DNA from 2 places in the Isoptericola sp. NPDC058082 genome. Region 1 is predicted to be linked to the other one. Evidence: predicted binding sites of a transcription regulator. Region 1 holds the regulator's gene; the other holds the start of a gene.
The links. The regulator HspR, encoded in region 1, represses chaperone genes until heat shock. The targets are predictions, from matches to a motif close to AAGTTGAGTCNNNNNGACTCAACTT.
Positions count from the first base shown of each region.

Region 2: a site for HspR is predicted at 11,716-11,740, ahead of clpB (ATP-dependent chaperone ClpB). Genes of this name have one in related genera too.

Region 1 is NZ_JBHVSQ010000006.1:89,015-104,259, forward strand. Features, by position in the region: gene ACFVS0_RS10490 (GNAT family N-acetyltransferase) at 1-7, shown strand, start outside; gene ACFVS0_RS10495 (GNAT family N-acetyltransferase) at 35-559, opposite strand; gene ACFVS0_RS10500 (cold-shock protein) at 634-1,578, shown strand; gene dnaK (molecular chaperone DnaK) at 1,794-3,677, shown strand; gene grpE (nucleotide exchange factor GrpE) at 3,674-4,309, shown strand; gene ACFVS0_RS10515 (DnaJ C-terminal domain-containing protein) at 4,414-5,424, shown strand; gene ACFVS0_RS10520 (heat shock protein transcriptional repressor HspR) at 5,480-5,917, shown strand; gene ACFVS0_RS10525 (DUF1540 domain-containing protein) at 6,084-6,392, shown strand; gene ACFVS0_RS10530 (hypothetical protein) at 6,430-7,206, opposite strand; gene ACFVS0_RS10535 (sigma-70 family RNA polymerase sigma factor) at 7,419-11,342, shown strand; gene upp (uracil phosphoribosyltransferase) at 11,374-12,009, opposite strand; gene ACFVS0_RS10545 (nucleoside deaminase) at 12,067-12,612, shown strand; gene ACFVS0_RS10550 (hypothetical protein) at 12,667-13,704, shown strand; gene ACFVS0_RS10555 (ABC transporter ATP-binding protein) at 13,765-15,245, shown strand, end outside.
Region 2 is NZ_JBHVSQ010000007.1:201,395-216,639, reverse strand. Features, by position in the region: gene ACFVS0_RS12260 (HAD-IIA family hydrolase) at 1-649, shown strand, start outside; gene ACFVS0_RS12255 (hypothetical protein) at 708-923, shown strand; gene ACFVS0_RS12250 (hypothetical protein) at 936-1,733, opposite strand; gene pyrE (orotate phosphoribosyltransferase) at 1,730-2,314, opposite strand; gene ACFVS0_RS12240 (SpoIIE family protein phosphatase) at 2,311-3,612, opposite strand; gene ACFVS0_RS12235 (SDR family NAD(P)-dependent oxidoreductase) at 3,668-4,441, opposite strand; gene ACFVS0_RS12230 (VOC family protein) at 4,510-5,031, shown strand; gene ACFVS0_RS12225 (MerR family transcriptional regulator) at 5,054-5,674, shown strand; gene ACFVS0_RS12220 (exodeoxyribonuclease III) at 5,715-6,605, shown strand; gene ACFVS0_RS12215 (septum formation family protein) at 6,623-7,339, shown strand; gene ACFVS0_RS12210 (C40 family peptidase) at 7,766-8,632, shown strand; gene ACFVS0_RS12205 (hypothetical protein) at 8,815-8,943, shown strand; gene clpB (ATP-dependent chaperone ClpB) at 9,049-11,655, opposite strand; gene ACFVS0_RS12195 (LppM family (lipo)protein) at 11,803-12,879, shown strand; gene ACFVS0_RS12190 (alpha/beta hydrolase) at 12,872-13,864, shown strand; gene ACFVS0_RS12185 (DNA-3-methyladenine glycosylase 2 family protein) at 13,927-15,245, shown strand, end outside.

The sequences.
Region 1 (15,245 bases):
GCTCTGAGGCGGGCGCCCGGGAGCACGTGGGTGCTCAGGGGTGCGGGCGCAGGTCCATGCCCATCACGGTGCGGGCGGGGACGGCCCCGGTCGTGTCGTCGGCGACGTGCCGCATGCCGAGCTTCTCGGCGACCCGACGGGACGCCGCGTTGTCGGGGTGGACGATCGCCACGAGCTCGCGCGCCCTCAGGGTGTCGCGTGCGAAGTCGCGGCACGCGGCGGCGGCCTCGGTCGCGTATCCGCGCCCCTGCAGGTCGCCCCGGACGTGATAGCCGACCTCGAGCCGGACCTCGGCACCGACGCGCTGCCACGTGAGCCCGCAGTCGCCGACGAAGGTGCCGTCGAGGGTCTCCAGCAACCAGAGCCCGTACCCGTGGCGGGAGTAGTTCTCCTCGTTCCAGGCGATCCACGCCGCCGCCTCGGCGCGGGTCTTCGGGGCGGGGTAGTACGCCATGACGTCGGGGTCGCCGAGGAGCGCGGCCATCTCGTCGAGGTCGTCCGCGCCCATCGCGCGGAACCTCAGGCGGGCGGTGGGCGGGGGCGTCCTGTCGCGGGTCACCTGGCGATTCTCGTCGGGACCGTACTCCGCGCGACACTGGGGGGAGCACTATCTGCCAAGACGAGGAGTACCAGGTGCCCCAGGGAACAGTCCGATGGTTCGACGCCGACCGAGGGTTCGGCTTCATCGACCTCGGGAACGAGGCCGAGGACCTCTTCGTGCACGCGTCCGAGATCGTCGGCGAGGACGGGCCGAAGCAGCTCCGCGAGGGTCAGGCCGTCGAGTTCGAGGTGGGCGAGGGCGACCGCGGCCCCCAGGCGCGCCGCGTCCGTGTCACGGGCGAGCGGTCCGCCGACGCGCCCGTGGGCGTGCTCGGCACGGTCGCCTGGTACGAGCCGGCCAAGGGGTACGGCTTCGTCACGCCCGACGACGGTCGTGGCGAGATCTTCGTGCACAGCTCGGCGATCGTCGGGGGCGGGGTGATCTCCGAGGGCCAGCGGGTGGCGTTCATGGTCGTCGAGGGGGAGAAGGGACCGCAGGCGGACCACCTGCTCCCGCTCGCCGCGGAGGCGGCGCGGGCGGCCTCCGACGGCGCGGACGGCACCGTGTCCTGGTTCGACGACACCAAGGGCTTCGGGTTCATCGCTCCCGACGCGGGCGGCGGTGACCTCTTCGTCCACGTCAACGCGCTCGGCCCGGGCCTGACCTCGCTGTCCGAGGGCGCGCGTGTGACGTACGACGTCGTCGAGGGCGACAAGGGGCCGAACGCCCGCGACGTGCGGCTCGTGCGCGGCTCCGGCTCGCACGCGGGGCGCGACCGGGACCGCGACCGTGACCGGGGCCGGCCGGGCCGTCCCGCGGCGTCCGGCGGGCCCGTGCGCGGAGGTGAGGGCACCGTCGCGCGCTACGACGCGGACCGCGGCTTCGGCTTCATCACCCCCGACGCCGGGGGTGCGGACCTGTTCGTGCACGTGTCGGTCGTGCAGGGCGGCGAGTACCTGGAGGAGGGCGACCGGGTCCGGTTCAAGGTGCGCCAGAGCGACCGCGGACCGCAGGCCGACCGCGTCGAGCTGATCTGAGCGCCGCGCCGTTCTGGTGGCGACCCTGCTGTTCGCTCACGGCGAACAGCAGGGGCCACCTGGGGGAATATCGGCGCCCCGAGCAAGGTTGAGCCATACAGACTCAACTTTGGCGCCCGCGGTTTGCGAGGCGGGGACGCCGAGATTTACGTTGAGTGCAGTTGACTCAACCTCGGGCGCACAGGCGTCCGGACGTACGCATGGAGGCAGCACACATGGCTCGAGCAGTCGGTATCGACCTGGGTACCACCAACTCGGTGGTCGCCGTCCTGGAGGGCGGCGAGCCCACCGTCATCGCGAACGCGGAGGGGTCGCGCACGACGCCGTCCGTCGTCGCGTTCTCCAAGACCGGCGAGGTCCTCGTCGGTGAGGTGGCCAAGCGTCAGGCGGTCACCAACGTCGACCGCACCATCTCGTCGGTCAAGCGCCACATGGGCACCGACTGGTCGGTCGAGATCGACGACAAGAAGTACACCGCGCAGGAGATCTCCGCGCGGGTGCTCGGCAAGCTCAAGCGCGACGCCGAGGAGTACCTGGGCGAGCCCGTCACCGACGCGGTCATCACGGTCCCGGCGTACTTCAACGACGCCGAGCGCCAGGCCACGAAGGACGCCGGCCAGATCGCGGGCCTCAACGTGACGCGTATCGTCAACGAGCCCACCGCGGCGGCCCTCGCCTACGGCCTGGAGAAGGGCAAGGAGGACGAGCTCATCCTGGTCTTCGACCTGGGCGGCGGCACGTTCGACGTCTCGCTCCTCGAGGTCGGCAAGGACGAGGACGACTTCTCCACCATCCAGGTGCGCGCCACGTCCGGCGACAACCGCCTCGGCGGCGACGACTGGGACCAGCGCATCGTGGACCACCTCATCAAGCAGGTGAAGAACAGCGCGGGCGTCGACCTGTCCAAGGACAAGATCGCCCTGCAGCGTCTGCGCGAGGCGGCCGAGCAGGCCAAGAAGGAGCTCTCGTCCGCGACGAGCACCACCATCTCGATGCAGTACCTGTCGATGAGCGAGAACGGCCCCGTCCACCTGGACGAGAAGCTCACGCGCGCGCAGTTCCAGCAGATGACGCAGGACCTCATCGACCGGACCAAGGCGCCGTTCCACGCGGTGATCCGCGACGCCGGCATCTCGGTCTCCGACATCGACCACGTCGTGCTCGTGGGTGGTTCCACCCGCATGCCCGCCGTGACCGAGGTCGTCAAGGAGCTCACCGGCGGCCGCGAGCCCAACAAGGGCGTCAACCCGGACGAGGTCGTCGCCGTGGGCGCGGCCCTGCAGGCCGGCGTCATCGGCGGCGAGCGCAAGGACGTGCTGCTCATCGACGTCACCCCGCTGTCCCTCGGCATCGAGACCAAGGGCGGCGTGATGACCAAGCTCATCGAGCGCAACACGGCCATCCCGACCAAGCGCAGCGAGATCTTCTCCACGGCGGAGGACAACCAGCCGTCCGTGGCGATCCAGGTCTTCCAGGGCGAGCGCGAGTTCACCCGCGACAACAAGCCGCTGGGCACCTTCGAGCTCACCGGCATCGCCCCGGCGCCGCGGGGCGTCCCGCAGATCGAGGTCACCTTCGACATCGACGCGAACGGCATCGTGCACGTGTCCGCCAAGGACCGCGGCACGGGCACCGAGCAGTCGATGAAGATCACCGGCGGGTCGGCCCTCCCCAAGGAGGACATCGACCGCATGGTGAAGGACGCCGAGGAGCACGCCGCCGAGGACAAGAAGCGTCGCGAGGAGGCGGAGACCCGCAACCAGGCCGAGGCCTTCGCGTACTCGATGGAGAAGCAGATCGCGGACAACCGCGACAAGCTCCCTGCCGAGGTCGTGACCGAGGTCGAGGCCGACATCGCCGGCGTCAAGACCGCCCTGGAGGGCGAGGACGCCGACGCCGTGAAGTCCGCGTACGAGAAGCTCGGCGCGTCCTCGCAGAAGATCGGCCAGGCGCTCTACGCCACGGCCGAGCAGGAGCAGGCCGCGGGTGACACCCAGGCGGCCGAGGACGACGCGGCCGCTGCCGCGGGCGCGACCTCCGCTCCCGACGAGGACGTGGTCGACGCCGAGATCGTCGACGACGAGGACGACAAGAAGTGACGGACGAGAACCAGCGGTCGGTCCCCGAGCCCCCGGAGAACTCCGAGGGCTCGGGGGAGACCCCCTTCCAGTTCACCGACAAGCGCAAGGTCGACCCGCAGTCGGGCGAGGCGCGTGCCTCCGAGCCCGCCGCCGCGGGGGAGGGCGACGACCCGCTCGCCGCCCTCGACTTCGAGCCCGAGGGCGAGGCCGCCGAGAGCGCCGAGGTCCTCGCGGCCAAGGCCGAGGCGGCCCAGCACCTGGACGCGCTGCAGCGCGAGCGGGCGTCGTTCACGAACTACCGCAACCGGTCGCTGCGCGACCAGGAGGCGGCGCGGACCCAGGGCACGCAGGACGTGCTCGCCGCGCTGCTGCCGGTGCTCGACGACATCGAGCGCGCCAAGCAGCACGCCGAGCTGAGCGGGCCCATGGCGGCCATCGCGGAGAAGCTCGACGCGTCGCTGGCGCGGTTCGGCATCGAGCGCTTCGGCGCGGTCGGGGAGGAGTTCGACCCGAACGTCCACGAGGCGCTCATGCACAACGTGGACCCCGAGGCGACGGGCACGACCGTCGCGATGGTGGTCGAGCCCGGTTACCGCATCGGCGAGCGGGTCGTCCGAGCCGCCCGCGTGGGCGTCGTCGGCCCCGAGTGACACCACCCGCGAGATCGACCTGCCCGTCGTGAGACCGACCCTTCGAGGGCCGCTCTCGCGACGGGCGGGTCGATCTCGCGGACAATGACAGGAAGGAGGGCGTCGTGACAGGTCAGGACTGGATCGAGAAGGACTTCTACTCCGCTCTCGGCGTCCCCAAGGACGCGGACGACGCGGCCATCAAGAAGGCGTACCGCAAGCTCGCGCGCCAGTACCACCCGGACCAGAACCCGGGAGACGCGTCGGCGGAGGCGAAGTTCAAGGAGATCGGCGAGGCGTACGCCGTGCTGTCCGACTCCGAGCAGCGCCAGCAGTACGACGCCGTGCGCGCCATGGCCGGAGGCGGTGCCCGCTTCGCGGCAGGCCCGGGCGGCGGTGGCGGCAACGGGTTCGAGGACGTCTTCGGCTCGATGTTCGGCGGCGGCGCCGGCCCGAACGTGCGCTACCAGCAGTACCCCCAGGGCGGCGCGGGCGGCGGAGGCTTCGAGGACATCCTCAGCTCCATGCTCGGCGGCCAGGGCGGCTTCCGCAGCGGCGGCCGGCAGCGCGCCGGCTTCACGACTCCGCAGAAGGGCCCGGACGTCGCGGCCGAGACCACGCTGCCGTTCCGCACGGCGGTGGAGGGCGCCACCGTCGAGTTCACGGTGGACGGCCGCAAGGTCAAGACCAAGATCCCCGCCGGCGTGAACGACGGCCGCAAGCTGCGCATCCGCGGCAAGGGGCGTCCCGGCTCGGGCGGCGGCGACGCCGGCGACCTCGTGGTCACCGTGCACGTCGCGCCGCACCCCGTCTTCACGCTCGACGGCGCGAACCTGCGCATGACGGTCCCCGTGACCTTCGCGGAGGCCGCGCTGGGCACGACGGTCGAGGTGCCGACGCTCGACGGGCACACCGTGCGGCTCAAGGTGCCGGCGGGCACGCCCACCGGGCGGGTGCTGCGGGTCAAGGGCCGCGGCGTGAGGACCACGAAGACGCAGGGCGACCTGCTGGTCACGGTCCAGGTGGCCGTGCCGCAGAAGCTCAGCAAGAAGGCGAAGGAGGCGCTCGAGGCGTTCGCCGCCGAGAGCGACCACGAGGACGTGCGGGCGGGGCTCGCGCAGCGCGCGGCGGAGTGACGCCGCGGCGAGGCGCGGGCTGACCGGCCGGAGGCACCGAGCGAGGGAGGTAGCGATGGTCACCGAGGACGCGCCGGTGCTGACCGTGTCGCAGGCGGCCCGGCTGGCCGGCATGCACCCGCAGACGCTCCGGCAGTACGACCGCCTCGGGCTGGTCACGCCGCGCCGGACCCCCGGGCGCGGCCGCCGCTACTCCCAGCGCGACGTGGCACGCCTGCTCGAGGTGCAGCGGCTCGCGCAGGTGGAGGGCATCAACCTCGCCGGGATCCGACGGATCCTCGACCTGCAGGAGCACGTCGCCCAGCTCGAGGGCCGGCTCGCGGCGCTCGCGATGCAGCCCGGCGGCCGGGTGTTCACGGCGGGCTCGACGGGCGACGTCGTCGTCGTGCGCCGCGGCCAGCGCGTGCGCCGCGCGGAGCGGTCCGACCTCCGGGCCGACATCGAGGCCGAGGAGGGCGCGCTGGTGCTGTGGCGCCCGCACCGCCGCGGCTGACGTCTTTTCGCAACGCAATTCTTCGCTAATTCATGGTGCAATAGGTAAGGTATTCCTTATTCGATACGCCGTGAATTCGATCCCGCATTCGCTGTGCATTTCCGTGCGAGAGGAATATCGTGGTCGAAGGCGGCGAGAGCCGGCGTCGAGCGGCGAGGAGCGCACCATGAGCACGCTGATGGAGATGCCCGAGGTCACCGAGTGCACCGTCGAGGGCTGCGGCTACAACCACGACCACGGCTGCCACGCCGGGGCGGTGACGATCGCGGGGCACAGCGGCGACGCGGCGTGCGCCACCTTCATCCCGCTGAGCGCGAAGGGCGGCCTCGAGAAGGTCGTCGCCCACGTGGGCGCGTGCCAGCGCGGCGACTGCGTCCACAACACCGACCTCGAGTGCGCGGCGTCGGCCATCCGCGTCGGCCCCGGCCCGGACGACGAGAGCCACGCCGACTGCCTCACGTACGCCCAGCACTGACGCGGCACCTGACCGGGGCCGTGCCGGGCCGGTACGGCTAGCGGGCCAGCTGCGTCAGCAGCTCGACGGCGGCGGCGTGCGACGTCGGGAGGCGCTCCACCCACACCCGGGTGGGGCGCCTCAGCGCGTCTCCGAGGCCCATGAGCGCGGCGTTGCGCTCCACCACCCCGCGGGTGGCCTTGGCCAGGTCGGGCACCCCCGTGTCGCGCCGCGCGAGCACGACGAACACGCCGTCGGTGAGGGCGGCCATCGGGTGGCCCTCGCCGTAGACCTGCTCGAGGGCGCGGCCGACTGTCGCGGAGCGTGCGGCGCGGTCCCACGGGGCGAGCCCGTCGACGGCGACGTCGACGACGACGAGGCAGTGCGTGTCCGGCACGTCCTGGTCGGCGCCGACGGCGGCGCCGTAGGTCTCCCGCAGCCGCTCGGCCAGGTACTCGCGGGTGGGGAGCCCGGAGCTGGGGTCGCGCAGGGCGCCGAGCGCCGGCTCGGCGTCGCGGCCGCGCACCCACCCGACGGCGACGGCGCGGACCGCGTCGGGGTCGGCCGGGTGATGGGCGGAGCGGTACAGGCACTCGAGGTCGTCCAGCGTCTCGCCCAGGCCGACGCCGGCCCGTCCGCGCGCGGCGCCGAGCCGGTGGGCGGCGGCGTGGGGGGACCGGCCGTCGTCGAAGGCCTCGACGAGGGCGTCCACGGCGGGGTGGTACCAGTCGTCCGGGCGCAGCCACACCTCGGCGAGGCTCGTCGCGCGCCAGCGGTCGATCACGTCCGAGACGTGCTCGGGCGCGTCGGGGGGCCCGCTCGTGGACCGGTTCATGATGAAGGGACCGCCATGGGCAGCCATCATGACGCAGTTGTGGCCGACTTTCATCGGTAGGTGCCCCGGGATAGCCCTCTCCGCTGCCTGAGGCACGGAATCCCGCGGATCTCGGCCCAAAGTTCACCCCGCGAGCAGGTGCTCCCGGCGCGTAAAGTACGGGGGTCTGCGTGTGGCCTTCGCGCAGCATCGGGTGCAGAGCGAGGTCGGCCATGACGGACGTCTACGTGGGGTCGGACGACTCGGCGCGCAGTGACGCCGAGCTGATCCTCGACGTGCGCGGTGGGGACCTCGAGGCGTTCGGGGCCCTCTACACCCGGCACCTCCCGGCGGCGCGGGCCGTGGCCCGGCAGTACGTCCGGTCGGCGGCCGACGCGGACGACCTGGTCTCCGAGGCGTTCCACCGCGTGCTCGACGTGCTCCAGCACGGCGGCGGCCCGGACGCGACGTTCCGGGCCTACCTGCTCACCGTGGTGCGGCGCCTCGCCGCCGACCTCGCGCGGGGCGTGAAGCGCACCCGCCCGACGTCCGACGACGGCACGTTCGAGGCCGCGCTCGGCCTGGTCGACCCCACCGACGTCGCGACGTTCGAGGGCTTCGAGCACTCCGTCGTGAAGAACGCCTACCAGGCGCTGCCGGAGCGCTGGCAGGCCGTGCTCTGGTACACGGAGATCGAGGGACGCGCGCCGGCGGAGGTGGCCCCGATCCTCGGCCTGACCCCCAACGGCGTGTCCGCGCTCGCCTACCGCGCCCGAGAGGGGCTGCGGGTCGGCTACCTGCAGGAGCACCTCACGCACGCGCCCACCGACGGCTGCCGGGTGGTGAACCCGCTGCTCGGCGCGTACGTGCGCGGCGGCCTCGCCCGGCGCGAGGTCGCGAAGGTCGACGCGCACCTCGAGACGTGCGGGGAGTGCCGGTCCCTCGTGCTCGAGCTCGGGGACATCGCGCACGGCATGCGGGCGGTCGTGGCGCCGCTGATCGTCGGGATCGCGGGCCTCGCCGTCGTGGGAGCGCTACCCATCGGTGGCGCCCTGGGCGGGGCCGTCGCGACCGGGAGCGTGGGGGCCGGCAGCGCCGTGGGCGCCGGGAGCGTCGGGAGCGTGGGGGCCGTCGCGGGCAGCAGCACGGCCGCGTCGGGCACCGTCGGCACCGCCACGGTCGGAAGCGCGGGCATCACCGGTGGCGCGGGCGTCACGGGAGGGGCCGCCGGCACGACGGCGGCGGCGACGGCGGGCACGACGGCAGGCGCGACCGCCGGCACCACGGCAGCAGGTGCCGCCACGGCGACCGCCGCCACCGCGGGCACGACGGCCGCCGCGACGGCGGGCACGGCCGCCGCGGTCGGCACGGCGAGCGTCGCCGCGGCGGCCAGCGCTGTCGCCGTCGCGACCGTCGGGGTCGTCACCGTGCTCAACGCGCTCGGCGGCGGCGACGAGCCGCCGGCGGTGCCGCCGGCGCCGGTGACCGTCCAGGGCGCACCGTGGACCCCGCCCGGGGAGCAGCCCGGCGAGGGTGCGGTGCAGCCCGCCGAGGACGATGCCGCCGACCCGCCGGAGCCCACCGCCGACCCGACGAGCCCGGTCAACCTGCTCGGCACCACGCTCTTCGCCCCCGTCGCGGACCTCACGGTCACGGCCGCCGCGGCGCCGCTCGAGCCCCGCGCGCCGCAGTCCCTGGTGCTCACCGTCGGCAACACGGGGAAGGCGGCGGCGAGCGCGACGGTCGTCGAGGTCGCGCTGCCGGACGGCGTCGACCTGGCGACGCCGCAGGCGCCGGCGGGCGCGGCCCTCGGCGACGTGCTCGCCGCCGACGCCCTGTCGTGCACCCCGGGGGACACCACCGGGAGGACGGCGCGCTGCACCGTCGGCACGCTCGAGCCGGGCGCGACCCGCGACGTCTCGGTGCCGGTGCGCGCCCACTCCGGCGGCAGCTACGCGATCGGTGTCGCGGTCTGGGCCGACGGCGTGGGGCGGGAGAACATCGCCCTGCCTCCCACCACCGTGCGGCCCTACGGCGCGGAGCTCACGGCCTCGAGCGGCGACGCCGTCCCGGTCTCGAACCCGGGCGCGGCCTGGGTGCCCGTCGCGGTGCGGAACACCGGCGACCAGCCGGCCGCCGCCTGGTCGGTGCAGCTGGGCGTGCCCGCGGGGCTGCGGCCGGTCACGACCGACGGCGACCTCGTGTGCGTGCCCGGCACGGGCGACTCCGCGGCCGGCGCCGTCTGGACCTGCGTGGCCCGGCCCGACGCAGCGCCGCTGGCGCCGGGCGAGCAGCGGACGGTCCGGCTGCGCGTCGTGGCGGACGGCTCCGCCGCGCCGGGCCCGATGACGGTCTCCGCCGCACCCCAGCTGCCGGGATCCCCGCACACGGTGGGCGGCAACGCGGCGGTGACGGTGGCGCAGTCGTGGGCGGGCGCGGCCTCGGGGGCGCGCGCGGTCGAGGCCCGCTGCACCGCCGTCGGCGGCGTGAGCACGGCCTCCTCCGTGGTCGAGGGCACGTACGTCAACCTCACCGACCAGAGCCTCGCGGTGCGGCTCGACGCCGCCGGCGACACCGCCGCGGCGGCGCAGGAGGTCGCGCCCGGCGCGTCGGTCACCGTGCAGGTGCCCGACGGGCTCCGGGTCCCCGCGGGCGCCGCCACGTGGACGGTCGCGACGACCCTCGGCGGCGAGACCTACCGCACCACCGTGCCCGCCGGGACGCACGGTTCCGCGGAGTGCTACGACCCGAGCTGGGCCGTGTCGAAGTCCGCCGAGACCGTGAACGCCGACGGCCGCCTGCAGGTGCGCGGCACGCTGACCAACACCAGCGACGAGTCGATGCGGGTCGGGATGACCGCGGCCGGCGTCAGCACCGAGCAGAAGCGGCTCGCGCCGGGGGAGAGCGCCACCTTCGTCGCCGCCACGGACCGCTCGTCGCTCTCCGCGGGCGCCGCCGAGTTCCAGCTGTACCGCTGGGTGGCCGACCGCGACGGCGACGAGCCCGCGCAGGGCGTGGTGCCCGCCGTCGCCCCGACGGCGTCGTACGCCGCCGCGACGCTCGCGCCCGCCGTCGGCGGGCCGGTGACGCTCGCCGCGACCGAGTGCCGGTTCGACGAGTCCGCCGACACGTCGTGGCGCACCGTCACCGTCCCCGTGGACAACAGCGCCTCCACGCACGCGGTGCGGTTCGCGGTGGCCGACGGGGCGGGCGACGGTCGTGCCGCGACGGTCGCGGCCGGCGCCACGGGCACCCTCACGGTGTCCGTGCGGTGGGGCACCCGCAGCCTGGCGGTCACCGCCGACGGGCGCGACCTCGCCACGGTGGACGTGCCCGGCTTCGAGAGCTGCGCCACCGTGGCCTGGCCCGGGTCGGTGGACGTGGCCGTCAGCACGCGGTGCGTGGAGGACCGCGCCCAGGTGGTGGTCGACGTGCGCAACGGTGGCGGTGTGCCCTGGAAGGCGCGCCTCGCGGGCGGCGGCGACGACACCTCCGTCGAGCCCGGCTCCGGCGCCAGGCTCACGACGGCTCCCGCAGGGCTGACGGCGGAGGCCGGCCACGTCACGGTGCGGCTCTCCCGCGAGATCGAGCAGCGCACGCGGTCGGTCGAGCGGACCTTCGAGCACGACGCCGTGTCGTGCGTCGTCGTCGACCCGCAGGCGCGGCTGGACCCGGGTGCCGTGCAGGTGGAGAAGGAGCGCGGGCGCTCGACGTCCACCCGGGCGGTGTCGGTGGTGCTGGACAACACCGGCTCCTCGGTGCCGCAGGACTTCGCGGTGCGCGGTTCGAACGGCGCGTCTGTCGACGTGACCGTGCCCGCCCGGCAGAGCCTGACCGCTGACGGCGGCACCGTGCGGGGGCGTGACGGTGCCACCTACACCGTGGGCGCCGGCGACTGGTCCGTCGAGCTCGCCGTCGAGCCCTTCACGGGCACGACCGGCTGGTGCGCCGCCCGGGTCCGCTGGGGCGGCGGGTACGAGGTGGGCGACGTCGCCTCGTGGCACGGCGCGAACTACCGCTACGTCGGGCGCGGTGCCCAGGAGCAGGCCCAGGAGAAGGCCGAGGAGAAGGCCCAGAAGCGCCAGGACGGGGACCGCGGCCGGGGCCACGGGTGGGGCCGGGCCTGGGAGCGGGTCGGGGACTGCGAGTACCGCTGAGCCGTCCCCGGGGCGTCCCGGGCGGGACGCGTCAGACGATGCCGTACAGCCGGTCCCCGGCGTCGCCGAGGCCGGGCACGATGTACTTCTGGTCGTTGAGCCGCTCGTCGACGGCGGCGACGACGATCTGGACGTCCACCCGCGAGCCGATCGCCTCCTCGAGGACCTTCAGCCCCTCGGGCGTGGCCAGCAGGCACACGGCGGTGACGTCGCGGGCGCCGCGCTCCAGCACGTAGTCGATGGCCGCGACGAGCGTGCCGCCGGTGGCGAGCATCGGGTCGAGCAGGAAGACCTGCCGGTCGGTGAGGTCGTCGGGCAGGCGGTTCGCGTAGGTGACGGCCTCGTACGTGGACTCGTCGCGCTGGAGGCCGAGGAAGCCGACCTCCGCCGTCGGGATCATCCGCGTCATGCCCTCGAGCATCCCCAGCCCGGCGCGCAGGATCGGCACCACGATGGGGCTCGGGTCGCTGAGGCGCACGCCCGTGGTCGTGGTGACCGGGGTGCGGATCTCCTTCGGCTCCGTGCGCACGTGCCGCGTCGCCTCGTAGGCGAGCAGGGTCACGAGCTCGTCGACGAGGAGACGGAACGTCGCCGACGGGGTCTTCTCGTCGCGGAGGACGGTGAGCTTGTGGTCCACCAGCGGGTGGTCGGCGACGTGCAGGCGCATGGCCCCACGGTACCGGCGCGAGGGCCCGGGGCACGTCCCGCGGCTAGCCTGGGCCCTGTGACGTCCGACGCCGCCCCCGGCCCCGCAGGCTCCGGCCTCGCGCTGCCCTGGGCGGACGGCGAGTTCCCGCCGCACACCGTCAGCCGGCGTCGTGCGGTGTGGGACGCGCTCATGGGGCTGGCGCTGCACGAGGCGTCGCACGCGCTGGCCAGCGACGACGTGCCGGTGGGCGCGCTCGTCGTCGACGCGGACGGCCGGCTCGTCGGGCTCGGGCGCAACCGGCGCGAGGAGACCGGGGACCCGACGGCGCACGCCGAGGTGCTCGCGCTGCGGCAGGCCGCCACCACGCGCGGCGAGTGGCGGCTCGAGGGCTGCACGCTCGTCGTCACGCTCGAACCGTGCGTCATGTGCGCGGGCGCGCTCGTCGCGGCGCGCGTGCAGCGGCTCGTCCTCGGCGCCTGGGACCCGAAGGCCGGCGCCACGGGCTCCGTCTGGGACCTCGTGCGCGACCAGCGCGCCAACCACGCGGTCGAGGTGGTCGGCGGGGTGCGTGAGGACGAGTGCGGGGGAATCCTGCGAGACTTCTTCGAGTCCCGCCGCTGACGACGACGCGCGTGCGGGCCGATGAGTCCCCACGACGACGGAGGTCAGCAGGGCATGGACACGACGGCACCCCTCTCGGACGCGGCGGAGGGCACGACGACGGCGCCGACTCTCGCGGACTACGCCCGCCACAGCGCCTTCTCCGACCCGGGCCCGCATGCCGACCTGCTCCGTGCGGTCGGCCCGGACCCGGCGAGCGCCGGCGCCGCGGCGTGCGCGACGATCGTGCACTACCGCGCCGGGAACCCGGAGCTCACCGACGAGCAGTCCGCGGACATCGACCGCCGCTGGCTGTCCTCGATCCTCGACGGCGCCGTCGCCCGGCAGGCCGGTCCGCTGGCCGCGCCCCGCGACCACGCCCGGCAGGTGGCCGGCTGCTGCCGCGACCACACGCTGTTCGCGCTCGGGGTGCTGCGCCAGCACGGCGTGCCCGCCCGGTCGCGGATCGGGTTCGCGGGGTACTTCGAGCCGCCGTTCTTCCACGACCACGTGGTGGTGGAGCACTGGGCCGAGGGGGAGGACGACGGCGCGGGGCGGTGGGTGCGCTGGGACCCGGAGCTGACCCCGGACGGGCCGTGGGACTTCGACGTGCGCGACATGCCGACCGGGCCGGCGTCGCCGTTCCCCACCGCGGCGGAGGTGTGGCAGGCCATCAGCGCCGGGGAGGTCGACCCGGCGTCGTACGGCGTCGCGCCGGGGATCCCTGAGCTGGGCGGCCGGGACTTCGTGCGCGGCTACGTGCTGCTCGAGCTGGCGCACCGGATGCGCGACGAGGTGCTGCTGTGGGACGTGTGGGGCGCGACGCCCGACGACGTCCCCGGCGTCACCGAGCTCTGGGCGCACGAGGCGCGGGCGGACGGCGCCGAGCCGTCGTCCGAGCCGACGTCCGACGAGCTGGACGCGCTGGCCGACGAGGTCGCCGCGCTGCTCGTGGCGGCCGACGCGGGGGACACCTCGGCGGAGGCGGCGCTCGCGGACCGCTACGCCGGCCGGTGGGCCGCGCGCGGACGGGTCACGACGCTCTCGCCCACCGGGCGCGTCGGGATCACGGACCTGGCGAGCCGCACCACGCGGTGGGCCGCGACCTCCTGACGCCACCCGACCCGTCCGGCATCCCGCGCGCCCCGGCGGGCCGCGCGTGAGCATGGGCAGATGGCCGACCCCGGAAGCTCCGCGTCCGCCGCCCCGTCGTCACCGGCCCGCACGGGCCCGATCGCCGGGACGCCCGACCAGCCCGTGCTGCGCCGCATCGCCGCGCTGCTCGCGCCGTACAAGGCCCAGCTGGTGCTGGTCGCGGTGGCGGTGGTGGCGGCCGCCGCGCTGACGAGCGTCGCGCCGTTCCTCACCCGCGCGGTGTTCGACGACGCGCTGTTCCCGACCGACGCCGCGGGCCAGGTGGGCGAGCCCGACCTGAGGCTGCTCGCCTGGCTCGTGGCCGGGCTGGTGGCGATCCCGATGGTGAGCGCGCTGATCGGCGTCGGGCAGACGTACCTCACCACCCGGATCGGCAACGGCGCGATGGCGGACCTGCGCGTGGCGCTGTTCGAGCACCTGGAGAAGATGGAGCTCGCGTTCTTCACCTCCACCCGCACCGGCGACATCCAGTCGCGGCTCGCGAACGACGTCTCCGGCGTGCGCAACGTGCTCACCTCGACGGCGACGACGATCCTGCAGAACGTCGTCACGGTGGCCGCCGCGTTCGTGTCGATGCTGCTGCTGAGCTGGCAGCTGACGATCATCACGCTGGTGCTCATGCCCGTGTTCGTGGTGATCCAGGTGCGCGTGGGGCGGCGGCGCAAGCGGCTCCAGCGCCGCACGCAGGAGTCGCTGAGCGAGATGACGGCCATCACCGAGGAGTCGCTCGGCGTCTCGGGCGTGCTGCTGGCGAAGGTGTTCAACCGGTCCGACGTCGAGGTGGCGCGCTACCGGCGGGAGAACCGCCGCCAGACGCGGCTCCAGGTGAAGAACGCGATGACCGGGCAGACGTTCTTCTCGATCGTCTCCACGTTCTTCGGCCTGACGCCGGCGATCGTGTACCTGGTGGCGGGGCTGCTCATCAACGGCGGCACCCTCATCGGCGGCGAGGTGCTCACCGCCGGCACGATCGTCGCGTTCACGACGCTGCAGTCGCGGCTCCAGCAGCCGCTCGTGGGCCTCATGCGCGTCACGCTCGACGTGCAGACGTCGTTCGCGCTGTTCTCGCGGCTGTTCGAGTACCTGGACCTCGAGCCCGCCATCACCGACCGGCCGGACGCGCGGGTGCTCGACAAGGCCGCCACGCGCGGCGAGGTGGAGCTGCGCGACGTGTGGTTCCGCTACCCCGAGGCGCGGGACGTCTCCGCGCCGCCGGCGCGGCCGGGCGGCGGACCGCGCCCCGCCGGGCGACGGTCCGGGCGCGGGTACCGCGCGCTCGAGGTGCCCGTGGTCGCGACGCTCACCGACCCCGCCGCCACCTACGTGATGTCCGCGGCGTCGGCGCCCGGGCTGGCCGCGGCGGTGCCCGTCGAGGACGACCCGCCGTCGCACGACCGCCCGGCGGGCACGGGCGGCGACGCCGAGGGCTGGGCCCTGCAGGGCGTGTCGCTGCGGGTGCGGCCGGGCCAGCTCGCCGCGCTGGTGGGGCCGTCGGGCTC
Region 2 (15,245 bases), on a different contig from region 1:
GCTCACGAACAACTCGATCTTCACGCCGCGCGACCTGCGCGCCCGCCTCGCGACGTCGGGCATCGACGTGCCGGAGGAGGCGATCTGGACGTCCGCGCTGGCCACCGGGCAGTTCCTCACCGACCAGATCCCCAACGGCTCGGCGTACGTGATCGGCGAGGCCGGCCTCACCACCGCCCTCTACGAGGCGGGGTACACGCTCACCGAGTCGAACCCGGACTACGTGGTGCTCGGCGAGACCCGCACCTACTCGTTCACGGCCATCACCAAGGCGATCCGCCTCGTGCGCGACGGCGCCCGCTTCATCGCCACCAACCCGGACACCACCGGGCCGTCGGCCGAGGGCCCGCTGCCCGCCACGGGCGCGGTCGCCGCGATGATCCAGGCCGCCACCGGCCGCTCGCCGTACTACGTGGGCAAGCCGAACCCGATGATGTTCCGCTCCGCCCTCAACCGCATCGACGCCCACTCCGAGGTGACGGCGATGATCGGCGACCGCATGGACACCGACGTCGTCGCCGGGATCGAGGCGGGGCTCGAGACCTTCCTGGTCATGACCGGCTCCACCTCGGCGGCCGAGGTCGACACGTACCCGTTCCGGCCGTCGCACGTCGTGGACTCCATCGCGGACCTCATCGGCCGTGTCTGACGACGCACCGGTCCCCGGGCCAGGGGATTCCCGGAGACGACGCGGCACCTGGACCGCGGTGCTCTCGATCGTGGTCGGCGCCGGCATGATCGCCTGGGTGCTGACCCGCCCCGTGGGCTACGCGTCGTTCGGCTGGTTCGCGTACGCCCCGCTCTCCGACACGGCGTTCGTCCCGGGGACGTCGAGGTGGGTGCTGATGTGGGTGCTGTTCGGGCTGGGCGCCCTGCTCGTGGGGCTGGGCGCAGGGTTCCTGCTCGGGCGCCGCCGCGGCTGACGCACCGTCGGGTCAGCGCGGCGCGTACGCCGCGGCCCGCGCGACGAGGCGGGCGACGTCGTCGACGACGTCCAGGTCCTGGTGGCCCTTGCGCCACCACAGCAGGGTGTCGCCGTCGAGCCGCAGCCGGCCGCCGTGCAGCGCGCCCACGCCCTGGCGGGCGAGGTCCGCGCCGCCGCCGTCGCCGAGCCACGCGTGTGCGGTCCGCTCGCTCTCGGTGGCCACGCGGAACGCGCGGTCGAAGTCCGGCACGCCGACCTCGACGTCGGCCCGCAGCGCGGCGGCGACGCCTGCGGCGGAGACCTCCACCGTGCCGTGCGCGCGGTCGAGACGCGTGACGACCAGGTGGTACGGGTCGGTCAGCGTCGCCGGGCCGGACTCCCGGGCGCCGGTGTCGGTGATCGTGCCGGCGGAGCGGCGCTGCACGCCCAGCTCGAGCGTCCATACGTCGCGACCGTCCACGCGGGTGCGCAGCACCTCGCCGATCGTGTGCCCGACGTCGCTCGCGAGCGGCTCGCGCTTCGGGAACGACCGCACGTCGCGTGGCACGTCGGGCTGCTCGGCGCCGCCGTACGCCGTCCACCGCCCGGCCGCGACGAGCCGGTCGACGCCCTCGCCCCGCCGCACGACGACGCGGCGCTGGGCGCGCAGGTAACCCAGCCCGCCGACGACGGCTGCCACGGGCACGACGATGTAAGCGACCCACAGGTCGACCACCCCGAGCGCCGCGAGCACGACCGCCGCGACCACGACCACCATCGGCGCGACCAGGAGCGCCAGGCTCGGCCGTCGCGCGGCCGGTCCGCTCACGCGAGGCCCAGGTCGGCCAGGTCGTAGAGGTAGTGGTAGGGCACGCCGAGGGCCTCGATCTTCTCGCCGGCGCCGGTGGCGCGGTCGACGATCGTGGCGCAGCCGAGCACCTCGGCGCCCGCGGCGCGCAGCGCCTCGATCGCCGTGATGGGCGACCCGCCGGTCGTCGTCGTGTCCTCGAGGACCACGACCTTGCGGCCCGCGACCTCGGGACCCTCGATCTGCCGCTGCATGCCGTGCGCCTTCGCCGCCTTGCGGACGACGAACGCGTCGAGGTCCTGCCCGCGCGACGCCGCGGCGTGCAGCAGGGCGTCCGCGATCGGGTCGGCGCCGAGCGTCAGGCCGCCGACGGCGTCCACCTCCGCCGTGCCGAGGCCGACCTCCTCGAGGTGGTCGAGCAGCACGTGGCCCACCAGCGGGGCGGCGCGGTGGTGCAGCGTGATGCGGCGCAGGTCGACGTAGTAGTCGGCCTCCTTGCCGGAGGACAGCGTCACCTTGCCGTGCACGACGGCGAGCTCGGTGATGAGGTCGCGCAGCTGCTCGCGGGGCGTGGGGCCGAAGGCGGTATCCGAGGAGGTCACCCGGTCATCGTACCGACGGCCTCGGGCCCGACCGCGGGGGCGCCGTCCACCTGGAGCGCGACCACCGCCACATCGTCGGCACCCCGGATCGGCGTGCTCCGCGCCAGCACGCAGTCGGCCAGCCGCTCGAGCCGCGCGTCCACCACCTGTTCCACGTCCTCACGCAGGTGCTCCAGGGAGTCCACCAGCGGCTCGCCCCGCCGCTCGACGAGGCCGTCCGTGAACAGCAGCAGCGACGCGCCGGGTGCCAGCACGAGGGTCGACTCCGGCCGCGCCTCGGGCAGCCGCAGCCCGAACAGCCGGCCAGGACGCTCGCCGTGGAGCTCGGCGCCGAGGTCGGCACGCCGCACCAGCGGCGGCAGGGACCCGGCGCGGGCCCAGGTGACGCGCCGCGACCCGTCGGCCGCGGGCGGCTCGACGACGGCGACCGTGATCGCCGCGAACGCCTCGATGCGCAGCACGGCGGCGGCGCGCTCGGCCCGGTCGAGGATCGCGGCAGGGCCCGCGTCGTCCTCGACCGCGACGGTGCGCAGCACGCCCTTGAGGTGCGACATCGTGGCCGCCGCGTCGACGTCGTGCCCCGCCACGTCGCCCACGACCAGCACCGCCCGACCCGACTCCCGGAGCACGACGTCGTACCAGTCGCCGCCCACCCGCGTGATCCGGTTGGCCGGCTGGTACCGGACGTCCACGGCGAGGCCGGGGACCTCCGGCGGCGGGATGAGCACCGAGGACTGCAGGGTGACTGCCGCGTCGCGCTCGGCGGCGGCGTTCGCCCGCATGCGCGCCACCGTGCTGTGCCACGACAAGCGCTCCGGTGTGGCGTAGCCGTCGGTGCCCTCGACGTCGGCCGCGTCGACCTCCTCCACCCGGACCACGACGGCACGGACGGCGGCGTCGCCCGCACGCGTGACCGGCAGCGCGAGGAGCATCCAGTACCGCGGTCCCGTCTCGCCCGTGCGTGGGTCGGGCAGGTCCCACCGGGTCGGCTCGACGACCTCGGGCATGCCCGTGCGCAGGCACCGGGCGATGGCGTCCATGGCATGGGGCACGGGCGGAGGGCCGCCCGGCACCTGCGCCAGGGCGTCGGCCAGCGTGCGCCCGACCAGCGCGTCCACCGGCATGCCGAGCAGCTCGGTGTACGAGCGGTTGGCGTCGAGCACGACGAGGTCGGGGTCCAGCACGATCTTCGGCACGGCCAGCGCGTCGAAGAGGTCGCGGTAGTCCAGCGCGTCGCCGCCGGGGAGGGCGCTCCGACCGTCCCCGGTGTCCGTCGCAGGTGCTTGCCCCCCGATCACATCTCCATCGTGGGGCAGGCGGCCGGATCTCGCCCAGCCTCGGTGCAGGCCGTGGTCAGCGGTACTTGCCGACGGCACGGACCGCGGCGCGCGGGGCCAGGCGCAGCAGGGCCGCGGCCGCCTTGTAGCGGACCGACGGCGTCGAGAGGACGACGCCGCGCCGCACGTCCGCGAGCGCCTCGGAGACGACGGTCGGGGCGTCGAGCCAGCCGGCGTCCGGGATCGTGGACATGTCCACGCCCGCCCGGTCGTGGAACTCGGTGCGCACGAACCCGGGGCTCACCACCGTGGCGGTGACGCCGGTGCCCTTGAGCTCGACGGCCAGGCCCTCCGTGAACGATCGGACGTACGCCTTCGCCGCGGCGTAGGTGCCGCCGGCGGTCAGCGCGGCGATCGAGCCCACGTTGAGGATGGCGCCGCGCCCGCGGCCCGTCATCTGCCCGGCGGCCGCGTGCGAGAGCACGAGCACCGCCCGGACCATGACGTCCAGGGCGGAGAGCTCGACGGCGAGGTCGCCGCGCACGAAGGACTGCGCCGTCGCGAACCCGGCGTTGTTGACGAGCAGGCCCACCGGGCGCCGGTCGTCGCCCTCCTCGTCGCCGGTGACGGCGAGCCGCGCCGCGACCCGCTCCAGGTCCTGCTTGACGGACAGGTCCGCCGGCAGCACCTCCACCCGCACGCCCGCCGCCGCGCGCACCTGCGCGGCGACCTGCTCCAGGCGGTCGGCGTCACGCGCGACCACGACCACGTCGTGTCGCGCCGTGGCGAGCTGCCAGACGAACTCCAGACCGAGGCCGGCGGTGGCGCCGGTGACGAGCGCGGTACCCATGGGGGCAGCCTAGAGGGCGGACGCGGCGGGGTTGACCCTCACGCGACGTGAGGGCCCACGCTGGCCGCATGACCGACACCACCTTCCCCGCGTTCTTCCCCGCGTTCAGCATCGGCCCCGTGCCGCGTCCCGGCCCCGGCGTGCAGCCGCCGGAGCAGTTCCGCGGCATCTACGGCATGCCGATGTTCGTCAACGTCCCGACCGCCGACCTCGAGGCCTCCACCGACTTCTGGGTGCGCGGCCTCGGCTTCTTCGAGCTCTTCGCCGCCCCCGGCACAGTGGTGCACCTGCGCCGGTGGGCGTTCCAGGACGTGCTGCTCGTGCCCGCGACGCCCGCCGCCGAGGCCGGCCCCCTGAGCGTGAGCTTCTCGTGCGTGCAGGGCGAGATCGACGAGATCGCGGCCGCGTGCGAGCGCGTCGCGCCCGGGTCGGCGAGCGGCCCTCGGCTGCAGCCGTGGGGCACCCTCGACCTGGAGGTCGTGACCCCCGAGCGGACGCGCGTCGTCATGACCGCCGCCCGCCCGTGGGACCCGGCGGGCCCGGAGGCGCAGACCGTGCGCGACGAGCTGGGTTTCGGCGCCGAGTGCTGATGCGGCGGGCAGACTGGTCGCCATGACGACCCGCCTCACCGTCGGCGCCGCGGCGCGGGCCGCGGGCGTCACGGTCCGGACGCTGCACCACTGGGACGCCGTCGGCCTGGTCCACCCGTCGGCGCGCACGGCCGCGGGATACCGGTTGTACACGGCGTCGGACCTCACGCGCGCGCACCGCGTCGTCCTGTACCGCGAGCTCGGCGTGCCGCTCGACGAGATCGGCGCGCTGCTCGACTCCCCGCGGGGCGCGGACGCGTCCCTGCGCCGCCAGCGCGACCTCGTGCGCGAGCGGCTGGGCCGGCTGGAGCGTGCGGCCGACGCCCTCGACCGGCTGGTCGAGGCGCGCGAGCGCGGCGTCCTGCTGTCCCCCGAGGAGCAGGTCGCCCTGTTCGGCGCCGACTGGCAGCCGTCGTGGGCGGCCGGGGCCCGCGCACGCTGGGGCGACACCGACCAGTGGGCCCAGTTCGCGGAGCGGTCGGCCGAGCGCACCCCCGAGGAGTGGCGGGAGGTCGCCGCCGACCACGACTTCACCGCCCAGCACGACCGACGCCGCCCCGGCCTGACGGCGTGGCTGCGCGAGGTCATCGACGCCGGTGCCCGCACGCACGGCGTCGACCCCGACACGGCGACGTGGGAATGAGCTCCCGAGGGCGTCGGCGACCGCCGGTAGCCTGGCGCCCGTGCGCCTCGCGACCTGGAACGTCAACTCCGTCCGTGCCCGCGTCGACCGGGTGATCGCCTTCCTGGAGCGCTCGGGCACGGACGTGCTCGCCATCCAGGAGACCAAGTGCCGCGACGAGCAGTTCCCCCACGCGGCGTTCGATGCCGCCGGCTACCAGGTGGCGCACACCGGGCACTCGGCGTGGAACGGCGTCGCCATCGCGTCCCGGGTCGGGATCACCGACGTCGAGACGTCCTTCCCGGGCCAGCCGGGGTTCGCCAAGCCCGCCGCGGCCGCTGACGCCGCACCGGCCGGCGCACCCGACGAGGCCCCGGACCCGACGCCCGACGAGGCACCGGCCACCCTGCTCGACGTGCCGCCGCCGATCGAGGCGCGCGCCCTCGGCGCCACCTGCGGCGGCGTGCGCGTGTGGTCCCTGTACGTGCCGCACGGCCGCGCGATCGGCGACCCGCACTACGCGTACAAGCTGGCGTGGCTGGGCGCGCTGCGCGACGCCGCGTCCGGCTGGCTCGCCGCCGATCCCCGCACCCCGGTCGCGCTGGTCGGCGACTGGAACGTCATCCCGCTCGACACGGACGTCTACGACCCGGCCGCGTTCGAGGGCCACACCCACGTGACCCCCGCCGAGCGGGAGGCCTTCACGGCGTTCGCGACCGCCGGCTACACCGAGGTGACGCGCGAGCACCTGCCCGCCGAGCACACCTACACGTACTGGGACTACCAGCAGCTCGCGTTCCCCCGGAACAAGGGTCTGCGCATCGACTTCGCCTACGCCTCCCCCGCCGTGCGCGAGCGCGTCACCGGCGTCGCCATCGACCGTGACGAGCGCAAGGGCAAGGGCGCCAGCGACCACGTCCCGGTGATCCTCGACCTCGCCGACCCGGCCTGACGCGCACGGAGCACGTCGTGACCCAGGACCCGGACCCGCACGACCGCGCGCAGGGCCCTGCACCCGACCCTGCACCCGACCCGGCACCCGACGCCGCGCCGACCCCCGCCGAGCCGGTCTTCGCCGCGCCGACGCCGGCGGGCGTGCTGCCCGCGGACGGCCTCGCCGGCCTGGGCCTGCCGGGCACGGGCGACGACGGCGCGCCCCCGCCCCGCGACGGCGCACGGCCCCGCGCCGGGGGCGGCGCCTCGGCCCGGGCGCGCCGCGGCGTGCGTCGCGCGGCCGTGGCGGTGGTGGCGCTCGCCGTCGTCGGCGGCGCCGTCGCGATCGGGGTCATGACGGCACGCGACCGGGCGACCGCGCCCGTGCCGGCCGCGGTGACCGGGGCGCGCGAGGTGAACGCGGCGCAGCTCGTGCTCGGGTCCTGCCTGCGGCACCTGCCGCCCGGCGACGTCGGCCGGGTGACCGTCGTGCCGTGCGCGGGCGAGCACGAGGCGCAGGTGGTGGGGCGCACGGACTCCGCGGCCGGTGCCGTGTGGCCCGGTCACGACGCGCTGGTGCGCAAGGCGTCCGCCGACTGCGGCCCCGGGCTGCTGGGCGCCGCGGGCCGCGACGCGGAGGGACTGACCTTCGTCGTCCTCACCCCGTCGGAGGCCGGCTGGGCGGCCGGCGACCGCACGGGACTGTGCGTCGCCGTGTCGGAGACTCCCGGGACGGTCGACCTGCTGGCCTGAGGACGGTCGACGTCTCCGATATCCCCCCACGAGTGGATTCTTACAGTGATCTTGGTCACATCCGGTATCACGCGACCGCGTCCGGTTCGCGCCGGGTTGACCGGACTCGTCCAGCACGGATGCCCACCGCCCCCCGCGCCAGCGACACGCGGGGCCTGTTATCGGAACGTGACCTCGAAGGGTCCGCGGGGTTAGCGTCCCTCGACCGCACCTGCCACGGGTGCCGGCCGACCGGGACGCAGCCGAGTGCTGCCGGCGTCCCGGTGACCACGAACCTCACGGCAGCAGCGGGAGACCCACTTCCGGCCGGCCGCCCGGGCACACCGCCCGGACGCTCCCGGCCTTGGGGTTCAGCCACCTCTGGTGGCGGGCCAACGATCTCGGCCTCACCCGACAGCTCATCTCGCAGGCTGGAGGTCACGCCCCATGTCCACGTCCCCTGCCTCCGCGCGCCCCGGCACCGCCGCCGCGGCCGCTCGCCGGCCCCGCCGGGCGATCATCGCCCTCGCCGTCGCCGGCGCCCTCACGGGTGGCGGTCTCGTCGCCGTCGCCCCCCACGCGTCCGCCGCCACCGGCGCCACCTCCGCGAACGTCGGTTCCGCGAACCTCGGCTCGGTGGCCGTGCAGGCCGCCAAGGGTTACAAGTCGACCGTCACGCTCAAGGTCGCCCGGAAGAAGACCGTCGTCAAGCACATGAGCGCCTCGAAGCGCCCGACCTACACCGTGACCGCCACCCGTTCCGGCAAGGCCGTGGCCGGGAAGGCCAAGCTCCTCGTCAACGGGAAGTCGGTCTCCACCCGCACGCTGCACAAGGGCAAGGCGACCTTCAACCCGAACTGGTCGATGCACAAGGTCGGCAAGAACAAGATGCAGATCTTCGTCCTGCCGAGCAGCTCGAAGCTCCGCAAGGTCGGCACGTCCGCCGTCACCGCGACCGCGAAGAGCGCCGGTTCGCCCGTCGTCGCGATCGCGAAGACGAAGGTCGGCGCCCGCTACGTCTCCGGCGCCACCGGTCCGAGCTCGTTCGACTGCTCCGGCTTCACCTCCTACGTGTACAAGAAGGCGATCGGCAAGAAGCTGCCGCGCACGTCGTCCGCGCAGAAGCACGTCGGCAAGAAGGTCTCGCGCAAGAACGCCAAGCCCGGCGACCTGATCTGGTCGCCCGGCCACGTGGCCATCTACATCGGCAACGGCAAGCAGATCGACGCCGGCAACCCGCGCGTCGGCGTCGTCAAGCGCAGCATCTGGCAGTCGAACCCGACGTTCATCCGGGTCAGCAGCAAGGCGGTCTGACCTCCCGAAGCACCCGTCGAGCCCCCGGCCTCCGTCACGCGAGGTCGGGGGCTCGACGCCTGTGTTCCCCATCCTCGCCGCCCAGGGTGAAGCCGCCCCGTTGCCGTGCCAGCCCGCGATGCCCCACCGGTAGACGCCGTGTCGGCGTTGTCGAAGAAGTCGAGCTCCTTGTCGTCCGGGCGGTGGCACGACGATGGTGCTGCAGAACCGCCTTCGACCCCGCGTCGTTCTACCCGTACACGCTCGACCCGGCGGCCGACGTGCCGTCGGTCGTGCGGGAGGGCGCCGGCCCGCAGACCTCCATCGGCTGACCCGGCCCCGCCGAGGTAGTGCGTGACGTGCCGAGGTAGTTCGTGACACGGAGTCACGAACGAACCACCTCGGCACGGCTCGGAACTACCTCGGCGGGCTTCGAGCTACCTCGGCGTGACGCTGAGGCCGGAGGCGTCCGGGTCGAGGTCCACGACGACGGTGCCGCCGTCGGACACGGCGCCGGACAGCAGCTCCTTGGCGAGCCGGTCGCCGATCTCGCGCTGCACCAGGCGGCGCAGCGGGCGGGCGCCGTACGCCGGGTCGAAGCCCTCCAGCGCCAGCCACTCGCGCGCGGCGGGCGTGACGTCCACCGTGATGCGCCGGTCTGCCAGGCGCTTCGCGAACGCCGCGACCTGGAGGTCGACGATCTCGCCCAGCTCCTCGACGTTCAGCGCGTCGAAGATCACCACGTCGTCGAGCCGGTTGAGGAACTCCGGCTTGAACGACGCGCGCACGGCCGCCATCACCGCCTCGCGACGGGCGGCGTCGTCCAGGGCCGGGTCCACGAGGAACTGCGAGCCCAGGTTCGACGTCAGCACCAGGATGACGTTGCGGAAGTCGACCGTGCGGCCCTGGCCGTCGGTGAGGCGTCCGTCGTCGAGCACCTGGAGCAGGATGTCGAAGACCTCGGGGTGCGCCTTCTCCACCTCGTCCAGCAGGACGACGGAGTAGGGGCGCCGCCGCACGGCCTCGGTGAGCTGGCCGCCCTCCTCGTAGCCGACGTACCCCGGAGGGGCGCCGACCAGCCGCGACACGGAGTGCTTCTCCGAGTACTCGGACATGTCGATGCGCACCATGGCGCGCTCGTCGTCGAACAGGAAGTCCGCGAGCGACTTGGCGAGCTCCGTCTTGCCGACGCCGGTCGGGCCGAGGAAGAGGAACGACCCGGTCGGACGGTCGGGGTCGGCCACGCCGGCCCGCGAGCGCCGCACGGCGTCGGACACCGCGCGGACGGCGGCCGTCTGGCCGATGAGCCGCTCGCCGATGACGTCCTCCATGTGCAGGAGCTTCTCGGACTCGCCCTGCAGCAGGCGCCCGGCGGGGATGCCCGTCCAGGCGGCGACGACCTCGGCGATCTCGTCGGAGCCCACCTTGTCGGCGATCATCGGCGCCTCGTGAGCCTGGGCCTCGTCCGCCTCCTGGGACGCCTCGGCCCGCTCGGCCTCCGCGAGCTCGCGCTCGACCTGCGGGATCTCCCCGTACAGGAGGCGGGCGGCGGACTCGAGGTCGCCCTCGCGCTGCAGCCGGTCGGACTCGGTGCGCAGCTCGTCGATGCGGGCGCGCAGGTCGCCGACGCGGTTGTGGCCGGCCTTCTCCGACTCCCACCGCGCGGTGAGCGCGGCGAGCTGCTCGCGGGTGTCCGCGAGGTCGGCGCGCAGGCGCTCCAGGCGCTCGGTGGAGGCGGCGTCGTCGGACTCCTTGAGCACGACCTCCTCCATCTCGAGGCGCGTGACGGCGCGCTGCAGCTCGTCGATCTCGACGGGCGAGGAGTCCATCTCCATGCGCAGGCGCGACGCCGCCTCGTCGACGAGGTCGATCGCCTTGTCCGGGAGCTGACGACCGGTGATGTACCGGTCGGACAGCGCGGCCGCGGCGACGAGCGCGGAGTCCGCGATCGTCACCTTGTGGTGCGCCTCGTACCGCTCCTTGAGCCCGCGCAGGATCGCGACGGTGTCCTCCACGGACGGCTCGCCGACGAACACCTGCTGGAACCGGCGCTCGAGGGCCGGGTCCTTCTCGATGTGCTCGCGGTACTCGTCGAGGGTCGTGGCCCCGACCAGGCGCAGCTCGCCGCGGGCGAGCATGGGCTTGAGCATGTTGCCCGCATCCATGGCGCCCTCGCCGCCGGCGCCCGCGCCGACGACGGTGTGCAGCTCGTCGATGAAGGTGACGACCTCGCCGTCCGACGCGGTGATCTCCTCGAGCACGGCCTTGAGGCGCTCCTCGAACTCGCCCCGGTACTTGGCGCCCGCGACCATGCCCGCCAGGTCGAGCGCGACGAGGCGCTTGCCCTGCAGGGACGTCGGGACGTCGCCCGCGACGATGCGCTGCGCCAGGCCCTCGACGACGGCCGTCTTGCCGACGCCGGGCTCGCCGATGAGGACGGGGTTGTTCTTGGTGCGGCGGCTGAGCACCTGCACGACGCGCCGGATCTCGGAGTCGCGGCCGATGACCGGGTCGAGCTTGCCGTCGCGGGCGCGCTGCGTGAGGTCGCTGCCGTACTGCTCCAGCGCCTTGTACGTGCCCTCGGGGTTGGGGCTGGTGACGCGGGACGAGCCGCGGACGGCGGGCAGCGCCGCGCGCAGGGCGTCGGCGGTCGCGCCCGCCTCGGTCAGCGCCTGGGCGGCGGCGGACTGCCCGGCGGCGAGCGCGATGAGCAGGTGCTCGGTCGAGACGTACTCGTCGCCGAGCGCCTCGGCCTCCTTGCCCGCGTTCTCCAGCACGGCGCTCATCGCGCGCGACGGCGCGGGCTGCGCGACGGCGGAGCCGCTCGCCTGCGGCAGGGCGACGAGGGCCGCGCGGGCGCGCTGGCCGATCTGCTGGGCGTTCGCGCCGACGGCGTCGAGCAGGCCGACGGCGACGCCGCCGCTCTGCTGGAGCAGCGCCTGGAGCAGGTGCACCGGCTCGAGCTGGGGGTTGCCCGCGGCCGACGCCGACTGGACGGCGTCGCCGAGCGCCTGCTGCGACATGGTCGTGAGCTTGATGTCCATGGGACCTCCGGGATGACGTGCGGTGATACGGGTCAGACTCCTGTCGGGGGAACGCCGCCAAAGTTGAGTCTATTCCGCTCAACTTTGAGCGCAAGGCGCCCGGGGTGCCGGGTGGCTCCCCGGCGGCCGCTGCGGGATGCTGGGCCGGTGACCACTCCAGCCCGCGGCCCCGTGCGCCGCCTCCGCACCGCGATCGCGGCGGCCCTGGCCGCCGTCGGCCTCCTCGCCCTCGCCGGGTGCATGAAGGTCGACATGGACATGACGCTGTCGGAGGACGACACCGTCTCCGGCTCGATCGTCATGGCCGTCTCGAACAGTCTCGCCGAGACCATGGGGATGGAGCCCGGCGAGCTGTGGAAGCAGGCCGGCGGCGAGCTCTCCCAGAACCTGCCCGAGGGCACGTCCCAGGAGCCGTACTCCGACGACGAGTACACCGGGACCAGGTACACCTTCACCGACGCCCCGATCAGCCAGATCTCCGGCGAGGGCGGCGAGGACCTCACCATCACCCGCGACGGCGACGACTACGTCGTGGACGGCACGATGGACCTCTCCGAGGGCGCCGACCAGCTGGAGTCGCTGCCGCAGAACGTGCAGGACGCCTTCGACGTCCGCCTCGCCGTCACGTTCCCCGGGCCGGTCAGCGACGCCACGGGCACCGTCGACGGCAACACCGTCACCTGGACGCCGAAGGTCGGCGAGAACACCGAGATCCACGCGGTCGGCTCGGCCACCGCCGGCAGCAGCTTCCCGTGGTGGATCGTCGGCCTCGTCGTCGGGCTGGTCGTCATCGGCCTCGTCGTGTGGTTCGTCGTGCGGAACAACCGCCGTCCCGCGACGTCGACGGGGACGGTCACGGGCACCGCGACGGGCGACGCCGCGTTCGCCGCGCAGGCCGCCCCCGGGGCCGTGCCGGCCGCCGGCTCGACGCCGGAGGAACAGGTCTTCGGCACGCCCGCGGCCCCGCCCGCCGAGCCGACCACCGGCCCGGTCGCCGAGCCGCTCGAGCCGGAGGCCGCGCCCGAGACCGCCCCGCCCGCAGGCCCCACGACCGGCCCCGTCGCCGAGCCGCTGGAGCCCGGCCGCCCGGGCGAGGAGGACACGGTCCGGCAGGAGCCCGCCGGCGGCGCCACCGAGCCCGACGTCGAGCCCGACGTCACGGGCACGCCCGACGACCGCCCCGGCGACGAGGACCGTCCGTCCGGTCCCGCGCAGGGTGCCTGACGCGCCGGCCGCGCCGCTCCCCGGACCCGGGGCGTGGCGCGAGGACGTCCTCGGCCCGGAGTTCCGGGCGCGCACGCTGCCGCTGCCCGGTGGCGCGGAGGCCGTGCTGGTGCGGCACGTGCCGTCCACGCCGGCCGACGACGGCACGCCGGGACCTCGCGGCGCCGTCGCGCGCACGGCGGTGCTGTACGTGCACGGGTTCGCGGACTACTTCTTCCACCCGCACCTCGCGGCGGCCGTCGCCGCGCGCGGGCTCGCGTTCTACGCCGTCGACCTGCGCGGGCACGGGCGCGCCTGGGACGCCCAGGTGTCCGCCGGCGGCGACCCGAACCAGGTGCGCGACATCGCCGTGTACGCGCAGGACCTCGACGCCGCGGCTGCCGTCGTCCGGGCCGCGGGGCACGAGCGGCTCGTGGTGCTCGGCCACTCCACGGGCGGGCTGGTGGCCCCGCTGTGGGCCGCGGCCCGGCCGGGCCGGGCGGACGCCCTGGTGCTCAACAGCCCCTGGGTCCAGCTCAACAAGCCCCGCCCGGTGCGGGTGGCCGCCACCGCGCTCGTCGAGGCCCTCGGCGTCGTCGCTCCGCGCGCCGTCGTGAACCACCTCGACGACGGCTACGCGCGGGCCCTGCACCGTGCCCACGGCGGCGAGTGGGACTTCGACGCGGCGTGGAAGCCGCACGAGCCGTTCGCCGTCCGCGCCGCCTGGCTGCGGTCGGTGCTGCGCGCGCAGCGCCGCCTCGCGCGCGGCCTGGGGCTCCGGATCCCGGTGCTGGTGCTGACCTCCGACCGGTCCACCACGGACCAGCACCTCACCACGGACACCGTGCTCGACGTCGCGCACATGCGCGAACGGGCGCGGCGGCTCGGGGGCGACGTCACCGTGCGCACGGTCGCGGGCGGCACCCACGACCTGGCCCTGTCACCGCGGCCCGCCCGCGACGCCTACCTCGCCGCCGTCCTCGACTGGATCGAGGCTCTCCCCTAGCGCCCACGATCGTGTCCGATTCCCGCTAGCACCTGGTCGGTGGGGCGCGTGAGGATGGGGACATGACGACGACAGCCCGCCCCGACGCACGGGAGTTCGAGGAGCGCTACCGCGCCATCGCCGCGCGCGACACCCGGTTCGACGGGCAGTTCTTCACGGCGGTGCGGTCCACCGGCATCTACTGCCGCCCCTCCTGCCCGGCGCGCACGCCCAAGCCGGAGAACGTCACCTTCTACCTCACCTCGGCGGCGGCGCACGAGGCGGGCTACCGCGCCTGCAAGCGGTGCCTGCCCGAGGCCGCGCCCGGCACGCCCGCCTGGGACCTGCGGCACGACCTCGCCGGTCGCGCGATGCGCCTGATCGCCGACGGCGTGGTGGACCGCGAGGGCACGGACGGGCTCGCGTCCCGCCTCGGGTACAGCGCGCGGCACGTGCACCGCCTGCTCGCCGCAGAGCTCGGCGCCGGCCCGCTCGCCCTGGCCCGTGCGCAGCGCGCGCAGACCGCGCGCAGCCTCGTCGTCGGCACCGACCTGCCGCTCGCGGACGTCGCCTTCGCGGCCGGGTTCGGCTCGATCCGCCAGTTCAACGACACGATGACCGAGGTCTTCGCCGTCGCGCCGAGCGAGCTGCGCGCGCGCAGCCGCCGCCGGGCCCGCCCCGACCACCCCTTCCGGCAGGCGACGGACGGCGGTCACGGCGCCGACGTCGCGCGGGTCCGCCTCGACCTGGAGCTGCCGGTGCGCGAGCCGTTCGACGCCCGCGGGGTCGTCGCCTTCCTCGCGGCGCGCGCCGTCGACGGCGTGGAGGTCGCGGACCTCGACGGCGACGACGTCCGGTACGCCCGCACGCTGCGGCTCCCCCACGGGCCGGGCGCGGCGGAGGTCCTGGCGGGGCCGGGCGTCGGGCCCGGCCGGGTCGCCGTGCGCCTGGAGCTCGCGTCCGCCGCCGACGTCTCGGTGGCCGTCGCCCGCCTGCGCCGGCTGCTCGACCTGGACGCCGACCCGGCGGCCGTCGACACCGCCCTCGCCGACGACCCCGCGCTGGCCCCGCTCGTCGCCCGCACGCCCGGTCTGCGGCTGCCCGGCACGGTGGACCCGCACGAGATCGTGGTGCGCGCCATCGTCGGCCAGCAGATCAGCGTGGCCGCCGCGCGCACGCACCTGGGCCGGCTGGCGGCCGGCGCCGGCACCCCGTACGACTCCGCGGTGCCGGGGCTCACGCGCCTGTTCCCGACGGCCGCGCAGGTCGCGGCCGCGGCGGCGGACCACCTGCGCCTACCCGCCCGGTCGGTCGCGACGGTCGTCGACACCGCCCGCGCCCTCGACGACGGCACCCTCGCCGTCGGGGTGGGCGACGACGGCGAGGCCCTGCGCGCCGCGCT